DNA from 3 places in the Enterococcus sp. DIV0724b genome. Region 3 is predicted to be linked to each of the others. Evidence: riboswitches for the same ligand, from Rfam matches in the RefSeq annotation. Region 3 holds a riboswitch; each other region holds the start of a gene.
The links. A riboswitch is a leader RNA that binds a small molecule or an ion and turns the genes downstream of it on or off. The one in region 3 is predicted to bind magnesium.

Region 1 (3,263 bases), 730 kb from region 3:
TTTTGGATAATGAATTCCTTCTGCATCAAACTCAAAATCATTATTGACAGTAACACCACCAACCGCATCACTCAATGCAGCTAATCCATCCATATTGATGACAAAATAGTGATTGATCGGAATGTCTAAATAATGCTCGACAGTATTGATCATCATCTCATCACCGCCAAAAGAATGGGCATGGTTAATTTTGTCGTATACACCCTCTTTTCCAACGATTTCTACATAAGCATCTCTAGGAATACTTGTGATTGTCGTCTTCTTTAATTGATTATTGACAGTCACGACCATAATCGTATTCGCTCGAAGATCTGTTTTACGCTTTGAATCATTTGCGATCCCTAAAAGTAAAAAACTAACAGGTTTACTATTATTAAGCTCTGCAGGCTTTGTTTTTCGATTCAGCGGCTGATACATTTTGTCAGCCGTTTTTTGAACATTATTAAAGACTGTTGCACCATATACAGAAGCTCCCGCAACGGCCAGTAAAAGTACAGTTAAGCTAGCCAAAATGGTTCTTTGCACAAACTTTTTTTTAGCTTCTCGTGATGTGAATGTTCTATTAAGATACAACCTTTGAAGGCAGATATAAGAAAAATTCACCCAAGAAAAACTTAAAAGAAACCCTGCAATCACATCGCTCGGATAATGAACTCTTAAGTAAATTCGACTCAAGCCAATCAAAAGAACATAAAGAAGCAATACATTTTTTAAAATCCTGTAATTTTTCGTTTTCCTTGGATAAAATGTGTGTACGATCAAAATAACAGAACAAGTTAGACACATGGCTAAAAGAGAATGCCCACTTGGGAAACTGTAAGAGCTTTTCTCGGCTAACTGTTCCACATTAGGTCGTGGCCGAGCAACAAAATTCTTAAGTATAAAGCCTAAAGCACTGACTACTAAAACATTACTGCTCATCCAAACTGCTAGTAGCTTATGCTTATTTTTCCATAGAACAAATGACACGATAAGACTCAAACTAAAAATAGGCACGATTGTAGCAGTTTTTGCAAATAGATTCACGAAACTAGTCAGTGTTTCATTTGGCTTCCAATTAAATTGATAAATCCATGAATCTAAATTTGTAAACCAACTTACATTTTTAACAACTAAAAAACTTAGTAATGAAAAAAGTACAACACTAAAAATAACTGGAGTAAAATTCTTTTCTTTCGACGTATACATGTGATAAATCCCTTCATTCCTATATTCATTAAAAAACTAATCAAACAAGAACCATAAGCATTTCCCAAAAAGACTGCTAAAAGATTCTATTCCCTAATAGATAGGAGCGAATCTTTTAGCAGTCTTTTTTTGCGTTATTCAACCACACTCCAAAAAAACACAAGTAAGTACTAAGACGGTATACATTCAGTAAATAAAATAGTTTTCTAATTTACCAAAAGAAAAAAGCCAAACATTTTTCCTTAAGACGTTTGACTTTTAATCAATCTCATCGTCTGAGTTTTAGCACTATACAACGTAAAGAAAATTTCTTAGCTATTTTATGAAAAGCCTTAATTCGACAATTCCTGTTTTACACATTGGCGTCTTTCGACGTTTCTGCGCAATAGCCTCTGTTTGTATAGGAGCCTCACCTAACAAGGTTATTTATCTATTTATTTGATTAAAGAATAACGCTGGAAAAAAATTTTTTCAAGTTATTTCAAGAGTCTTTATTTTTTCTTAATTTAAAATCAAGCGAATTCAGAAAGATTTATTCTAGCAAATAAAAAAAAAGCGTGGGATAAAACTAAAGAACAGTTTTATCCCACGCTCTAAATCCGAATAAACGGCGAGAAAAAAGCAGCTTATTTCTCGGAGCTAAACGCTTTTGTATCGGCCTCTCTTTTACAAGTTTTTACTCCTCTAACTCTTCAAATTGAGAGTTATAAAGTGACGCATAGTAGCCACCTTCAGCAAGGAGTTCTTCATGTGTACCTTGTTCTTTGATATCGCCGTCCTGCATATAAAGAATTTTATCTGCATCTTTGATCGTTGATAAACGGTGAGCGATAACAAAAGAAGTACGGCCAGCCATCAAGTTATTCATGGCGCCTTGAATCAAGCCTTCTGTTCTTGTATCAACAGATGACGTTGCTTCATCAAGAATCAAAATCGGTTTGTCCGCCAAGATTGCACGAGCAATCGTTAATAATTGTTTTTGACCTTGGGAAATATTTGACGATTCTTCATTTAATTCCATGTTGTAGCCGCCAGGTAACGTTTGGATAAAGTGGTGAACGTGAGCAGCTTTGGCTGCCGCGTAAACTTCTTCATCTGTTGCATCTAGGCGACCATAACGAAGGTTTTCCATGATCGTTCCTTTAAATAACCAAGTATCTTGTAAAACCATCCCGATATTTTTACGTAAGTCTGCACGATTAAAGTCTTTGATATTATGACCATCGATTTTAATCGCACCAGATGTTACATCGTAAAACCGCATCAATAGCTTAACCATTGTTGTTTTCCCTGCACCAGTAGGACCTACGATCGCTACAGTTTGGCCTGGATCAACATGGGAACTGAAATCATTGATAATGATTTTATCGGGTGTATAACCAAAACGAACATGTTCAAAGTCGACCATACCTTTTGCTTTATCGATTTTAACCGGGTTTGGAACAGTTTGTGCTTCTTCATCTTCTTCAAGGAATTCAAAGACACGTTCAGCTGCTGCTGCCATTGATTGAAGTAAGTTAGATACTTGAGCCAATTGCGCAATAGGTTGTGTTAAGTTTCGTACGTATTGGATGAACGCTTGAATATCACCGACTGTGATTGTGCCATTATAAGCTAAGATTCCACCAAAGATCGCTACGGCAACATAACCTAGATTTCCGACAAAGTTCATAATGGGTTGCATCAAACCTGAAAGAAATTGTGATTTCCAAGCTGATTTGAATAAGACATCGTTTTGAGTTTTAAATTCTTTAAGTGAATTTTCTTCATCATTGAATAGACGGACGATGTTATAGCCACCGATTGTTTCTTCTACTTTACCATTGATGACACCTAGATATTCTTGTTGTGTTTTAAAGTATTTTTGCGAATTTTTCACAACAATCATAATTAAGATCATTGAAATTGGGACGATCAAAATGGCTATCCCTGTCATTTGAACAGAAATCGATAGCATCATGATGATAACACCGATAATGGTGAAGACAGACGTAATCAACTGCGTAATCGATTGGTTTAGTGATTGACCTAAAGTATCCACATCATTCGTGATACGAGATAATACTTCACCTGTT
Region 2 (3,263 bases), 580 kb from region 3:
GCTTTATTGTCTCTTCATTTTTGATATAATAGATAAGGAAATAGATAGAGGCGTAAGAAAGGATCTGTAAGAATGAAAAAAGCATTAATTAGTAAAACAGTGAATTTATTAGATGGTGGTTGCAATGCTTGTGGAATTATTGAGGATGAAAATTATACATTGACGATAGACGAACAAGTTATTCCTTTAGAAGCATTGACAGTCAATTCTTTGATAACTGCAATAGCGTTAAAAAATGGCTACAAACGTGAATACGAGATAGATGTTATCGATGATTATACGTTATATAAAAAAGAGGATCATCAAGTTACGCTCAAAGAAGAATATGATTTTCTGACGTATACAAATGGGGCAGTGGCAATTGAAACAAGGGATCAAATTACGGACGAGAAGAAATTAGTGGAAAAGGTGAATGAAATATTAGTAGCTTTTTTTAATGTGGAAGAATTGGCGTTTTGTTTTTAAACTACTTTAACGAATGATATCATAGCTTTATTTAGAAACTAGATACAAAAAAATGCTTGTTTTTAACCTTAAAAACAAGCATTTTTTTGTTATTCTATTTGAAAAAGTTCTGACATTCCGATTTTTTCAAATCTTTCTTGTGAGTCAGAAGGTGTTTCGTCATGATCGTAAACCAATAGCTTAAAATCTTCTGTTTTTGGGATTCGTTCGAACGTTTCGCTGTCAGTCAAGAGGATTATTTGCTGACAAAGCCATTCAAGAACCATTTCAATATCTTGCTCATCTTCCACCCAATCATCAAATAGGTGAAGGGAGGCAAAACGTTGATTTTCATCCCAGTCACTGGAATTGTATTTCATTTCTTCTAATTGTATGTTGCTGTGACCTCTACTTGCATAATAATTTGTTGTTTCTTGCCAAAGATCTACAGTATTAAAACAAAGGTTTATTTCACCTTCTTCATAAATATTACAGTCTAATGCAAATGCATAAAAGGTTTCGTCGGAATGATCTAATAAAAAGTTGTCGATGCTATCGGTTAAAAAATTAAAAAAGTACTCTTGTTGTTTTTCTAAAAAGTGTTCCATGCGTATCCTCCAAGTGTTCTGTCTTTTAAACATTGAAACAGATAAAGGGAGGAATGTCTATCTAAAGTTGCTTTTTAAAGTGAAATAGGTATTTTTTAAGAAAATGTAAAGATTTTTTCATTTAAAATAGTTGTTGTCATAATTTACTTTTACTGCAGTGTTAGGTACAGAATAGTTATATTTTAATAACTTAGTTTTAAATTGAACAGCATTTATAAAATTTAATTTGACTTTGTGATTCGATACGCTTATAGTTTAAAATGAATTAAATACTTGTTAGGTGAGGCTCCTATATAAACACAGGCTACTGCTCAGAAATGTCGAAAGACAGGTACGGGTAGGACAAGATTCGTCGAATTAAGGCGTTTTTCAAAGTAGCTAAAGGCAATGCTTTTTACGTTATATAGTGCTAAAACTCAACGAAGAGAAGATCTAGATAAATTGCAAATTCATGGCGAATGCCATGTGTTTAAGTCGCCGTATTCTGATCCCTTCGCTGAGTATTCTTGGTGAGGGATTTTTTCTTTTAGCTAAGAAAAAATGCAATTATCTAATTTTAGTCAAGATTAAACAAATCGATTCAATTTTTATGTTTAGAAAGGAATAAACAATGAAAAAATCTGTAAAAATAGTGACGATTACATTATTATCAATTCTACTTGTAGTTGTGAGTGTAGGCTGTTATGCGGCGATTTCATTCCAAACAGCCAAAGAAAAGAGTGAATCAAAACTTTCCAATAAAAATGAAAACTTTACTGGAGATGAACAAACGAGCGATAAACAAATAACTGTTATGGTCGTTGGGAATGATTCGAGAGATGATGACGAGGATCAAGGTCGTTCAGATACGTTGATGGTGGCTCACTATGATGGAAAAACGAAACAGCCTAAATTGATTTCAATCATGAGAGATAGTTATGTAACATTTCCTGATGGTGGACAAGATAAAATAAATGCAGCATACGCATATGGCGGCGCACAAATGACTAAAGATGTGTTGAAAACCAACTTTGATTTACCAATCAATTACTATGTGGTAATGGATTTTAAAGAGTTTAGTGACATCATTGATGAACTTTATCCAAAAGGGGTCACAATCGATGCTGAAAAAGATATTAATTTAGACGGTGTAGACATTCTTAAAGGAAAGCAAACTTTGCATGGGAATAGTTTATTGCAGTATGCTCGTTTTAGGATGGATGAAGAAGGTGACTTTGGTCGGATCAGACGTCAACAACAAGTGATGGATGCTTTAGTTGAGCAGTCTAAAGATTTGATTCCAGTATGGGAACTACCTCAAGTTGCTGGAAAAATGGTTGGGAAAATTGATACAAATGTACCAACAAGTTTATTGATCGATTTGGCGAAAGATTTTCTTTCTGGAAAAGTGAAGCCATTAAAATCATTATCAGTTCCTGTAGAGGGGACATGGAACTTTAATGATTATACTGAATCTGGAAGCGTGATCGAGCTTGATGAACAGAAGAATGCTGAAGCGATTCAGGAGTTCATGAAGGATAATTAAAAATACAATTGTACAATTAAAAAATTCGTTTGCTCTCTTACATAGTGAGTAGACGAGTTTTTTTGTATAATACTCAAACAAATTAGCTTTTTTCTATGCGATAAGTGCATGCGTATGCTATTCTTTAAGAAAACGGTTTACTATTTTAGAAAGAAGGATTCTACTATGAAAGTCGTGATTATAGGGGCTTCATTTGCGGGAGTATCTGCTGCTTTAGCGATTAGAAAAAAACATCCCAAGGCTGAAATCCATTTAATTGATAAGCAACAAACAATAGGTTATTTGCCTGGAGGAATCAATCTGTATTTCAATGAAACGATCGGTCCTATTGAAACAGCTCAGTTCATTTCAGAAGAACAGCTAGTAGATAACGGTATTTCTTTGTTGTTAAACGCAGAAGTCGTCAGTATGGATTCAAAACAGCGTATTATTAAGTATGAAAAACAAGAATCTGATTTTTTTATGTCATTTGACAAACTGATTTTAGCAACAGGTTCTAGTCAGTGGTCCCAGAAAATTCTCGGTAGTGATTCAGAAAAGGTTTTAAAATATAAATTTTTACAAGGAGTAGTAAACGCAATCGAACATTTGGAAAATAGTAATACAGTCGCATTGATCGGCGGTGGCCAAATAGGTGGGGAAGCGGCTGATACTTTGCTGAAAAAAGGCAAAGAAGTGCATCTGTT
Region 3 (3,263 bases):
GCCAACAATGTCTTTCCAATATTTTTCCAGCTGGAGTAGGTTGACATTCAGAACCATTTCTATAAAATAGCGAAGTGCCGATTTCATCTTCGAGATTTCTTATTTGTTTACTCAGTGCAGCTTGTGAGATGCCTAGTATATCACTGGCTCTAGTAAATTGTTTTTGTTCGCAGAGGGCCAAAAAGTAATTTAAATGAGTTAATTCCATGATTTCGTGCTCCTTTCAATGGGAAATTAAAAGATAAATTGAAGTTGCTTTATTAGATAGTCATGTGTCTTAGAACGTGTAAAACTTGAGGCATAACCAATAGAAATATTTCTAAAAGGCCCATCGATGATTTCAACAGAATTAACATTCAAGTAATTAGGAAGTGAATCTGTTAAGGAGTATGGTAAAAGCGCTACACCAAAGTCTTGATCGACTAAGTTTAAAATGGATATTGTTGAAGGTAGTTCATAATGATGATTGTATTTAAGTTTAGGATGAGCTGTTTCTATCCAAGAATCAATTACTATTTTTTCATAAATTTGATTGGAATAATTTATTAGCGGGATTTGAAGTAAATGCTCCGCTGAGACTTCATCTAAGTCAGAAAATTTGTTGTTATTACTGATAAAAAGCACATATGATTCAGATAAAATTAAGTCACTCATTATCTTAGGATTTGTTTCAGAGAGGATTCCGATTGCTATATCAATTTCTCCTTTTTCCAAAACTTCTTCTAGATTGTTATAATAGCAATAATCGATTGAAACAGAAGGATAGTTCGTGTGAAAGTCAGTTAATAATTTTGCCATTAGATAATCAGTGTCAGCCAAATTAGTTCCAATTCTGATAAGTGCAGTTTCGCCACTATGAACAAGCTGATTAATTTCATCAATAGCCATTTCAAACTCGTGAAAAATATTTTCCCCTCTTTTTTTTAAAACCATCCCTTCAGGTGTTAACGTATTATTACCGTAATCTCTAGTTATTAATTGTGCATTCAATTCCTGCTCTAATTCTCGAATATGAGTGCTTAAATAAGGTTGAGAGATGCCTAATTCTTCTGAAGTTTTTGTGAAGCTTTTATTTTTACATAATGCTAAAAAATAATCTAAATGTTTTAGTTTCATTTGCTCATCCCCTTCATTCGAATAAAAAAACTCGTCTCTTACAAGATAAAATAATTTTTTCTGAAATAGTTGTTTTTTTTTAAAACTAAATAAAAAATTAATAGTACATTAAATGAAAAAGGAAAAGGCCCCTTCAATTGGTGATAGCAAACCAATTGAAAGAGCTTCTATCAGTATATTCTAACTGATAAAAAAATGATGAACTTTTTTGCTTATGCACTGTAAATAAGTTATTTACTCATTCATTATAGACTTGAAGACAAAGTTAAACTATTTCATTTTACTTATAGTGGTATTCCTTTTTAGGTAATCAGGTATAAAAATCATTGAGACCATAAATCCCACCTCGCAGGAAAGACGAAGTGGGATTTATCAGAGTTTACTTTGTAAAAAGGAGTATGGATTTATGCATAAACGAAGTTGGGAAGTTCGTTTATACAACTATCATAAATAAAAACATAAAAAAAGACTATTCAGTTTTATTTATAAATATATTCTTTTTTCTTAATGATTTCGCATAAATCTAAAGACTTATTAAAACTACATTCAAAAAAAGTTATAGCTATATAATTTTTTTAGTCTATAAAATACTAGTATAAATCATTAGAATAACAGTGTAATTCTTCTTGTTAGGTGAGGCTCCTATACAAACACAGGCTACTGCCCAAAAATGTCGAGAGACGCCAATGGGTAGAACAGGAATTGTCGAACGAAGGCTTTTCTTAAGGTAGCTAAAAGCAGATGCTTTTTACGTTGTACAGTGCCAAAACTCAACGATTACGAAGACTCACGGCAAAGCGGGCTGAGTTTTCAGTGCGCTCTTTTTGTGTGGAAAGGATGTGGTTAAGGTGCCAGAAGATAGTTCGATCAAGCAGAAATCAACGAAAAGAAAAGAGGATAATCCAGATGCAAAAAGAAATGAAGAACATGATCCATGAAAAAGCTTATCAAAAATTAGCAAATCTATCTATTGATAAAGTCTTAGAAAGTTTTTCCTCTTCGTGGGATGGGTTGAAAGCCAGAGAAGTCCAGCGTTCAAAAGAACAGTTTGGCGTCAATAAAATCACGGATGATAAAAAGAAATCAATTGTCTATACTGTCATAAAATCTTATGTCACACCGTTTACTGTGGTATTAATGATTCTGGCAACCATTTCGTTTTTTACCGAATATGTCTATGCGGAGCCAAGTGAAAAAGATATTGCCGGCGTTTTGATCATGCTTGTTATGGTTTTATTGAGTGGCACTATGACATTAGTCCAATCGGTTAAGTCCAGTAACGCTGTCAATAAACTACAAAATATGATCCAAATCACTGCAACAGTCACTAGAGAAAATAAAGAAATGGAAATTCCTATGGATCAAGTAGTTTGTGGGGATTTAGTGAAACTTTCAGCTGGAGATATGATTCCAGCAGACCTTCGTTTGATTCATGCAAAAGACTTATTTGTATCACAATCAGCTATGACGGGTGAAAGTTTCCCAGTTGAAAAAAAAGTTAAAAATTTTGTTTCAACCAATAATAACCAAACAGATTATGAAAATCTACTATTTTTAGGAAGTAATGTAGTTAGTGGTAGCGGAGTAGGTGTAGTCGTTCGTGTGGGTGACAATACATTATTTGGAAAAATTGCCCAAGATGTAGCGGATGATGAGAAAAAAACCAGCTTTGAATTAGGTGTGAATAAAACGACTTGGTTGTTGATTCGTTTTATGATGGTCATTACACCAGCAGTTTTTTTGATCAATGGCATCACAAAAGGCAATTGGAGTGAAGCGTTGATGTTTGCGATTGCGACAGCAGTTGGTCTTACGCCAGAAATGTTACCAATGATTGTTACGACTAATTTAGTTAAAGGCTCTAGAGATATGGCAAAAGAGGGCACGATCATGAAAAACGTCAATGCCATTCAAAACTTTGGTGCCATGGATATTTTATGTACAGATAAGACGGGGACATTAACCCAAGATAAGGTGATTTTAGAATATCATTACAATACGTCATGTCAAGAAGATCGAGAAGTGTTGCAATCAGCCTTTTTAAATAGTTATTTTCAAACGGGTCTTCGTAATTTGATCGATAAAGCAATCATTGAAGCGACATCAAAAGAATTATCCATTGACGAAGAGGACTACTTTAAAATCGA

Region 1: it holds a riboswitch for magnesium, as region 3 does, so the genes downstream of both, IGJ02_RS09795 (phosphatase PAP2/LCP family protein) here and mgtA (magnesium-translocating P-type ATPase) in region 3, are expected to answer to the same signal.
Region 2: it holds a riboswitch for magnesium, as region 3 does, so the genes downstream of both, IGJ02_RS03820 (LCP family protein) here and mgtA (magnesium-translocating P-type ATPase) in region 3, are expected to answer to the same signal.

The regions. Positions count from the first base shown of each region.
Region 1 covers NZ_CP172890.1:2,120,423-2,123,685, forward strand. The annotation lists gene IGJ02_RS09795 (phosphatase PAP2/LCP family protein) at 1-1,188, opposite strand, end outside; M-box (ykoK) riboswitch at 1,449-1,616, opposite strand; gene IGJ02_RS09800 (ABC transporter ATP-binding protein) at 1,865-3,263, opposite strand, start outside.
Region 2 covers NZ_CP172890.1:808,725-811,987, forward strand. The annotation lists gene IGJ02_RS03810 (DUF4809 family protein) at 73-465, shown strand; gene IGJ02_RS03815 (DUF4303 domain-containing protein) at 555-1,052, opposite strand; M-box (ykoK) riboswitch at 1,318-1,486, shown strand; gene IGJ02_RS03820 (LCP family protein) at 1,663-2,577, shown strand; gene IGJ02_RS03825 (FAD-dependent oxidoreductase) at 2,743-3,263, shown strand, end outside.
Region 3 covers NZ_CP172890.1:1,386,225-1,389,487, forward strand. The annotation lists gene IGJ02_RS06435 (LysR family transcriptional regulator) at 1-208, opposite strand, end outside; gene IGJ02_RS06440 (LysR family transcriptional regulator) at 235-1,116, opposite strand; M-box (ykoK) riboswitch at 1,735-1,905, shown strand; gene mgtA (magnesium-translocating P-type ATPase) at 2,023-3,263, shown strand, end outside.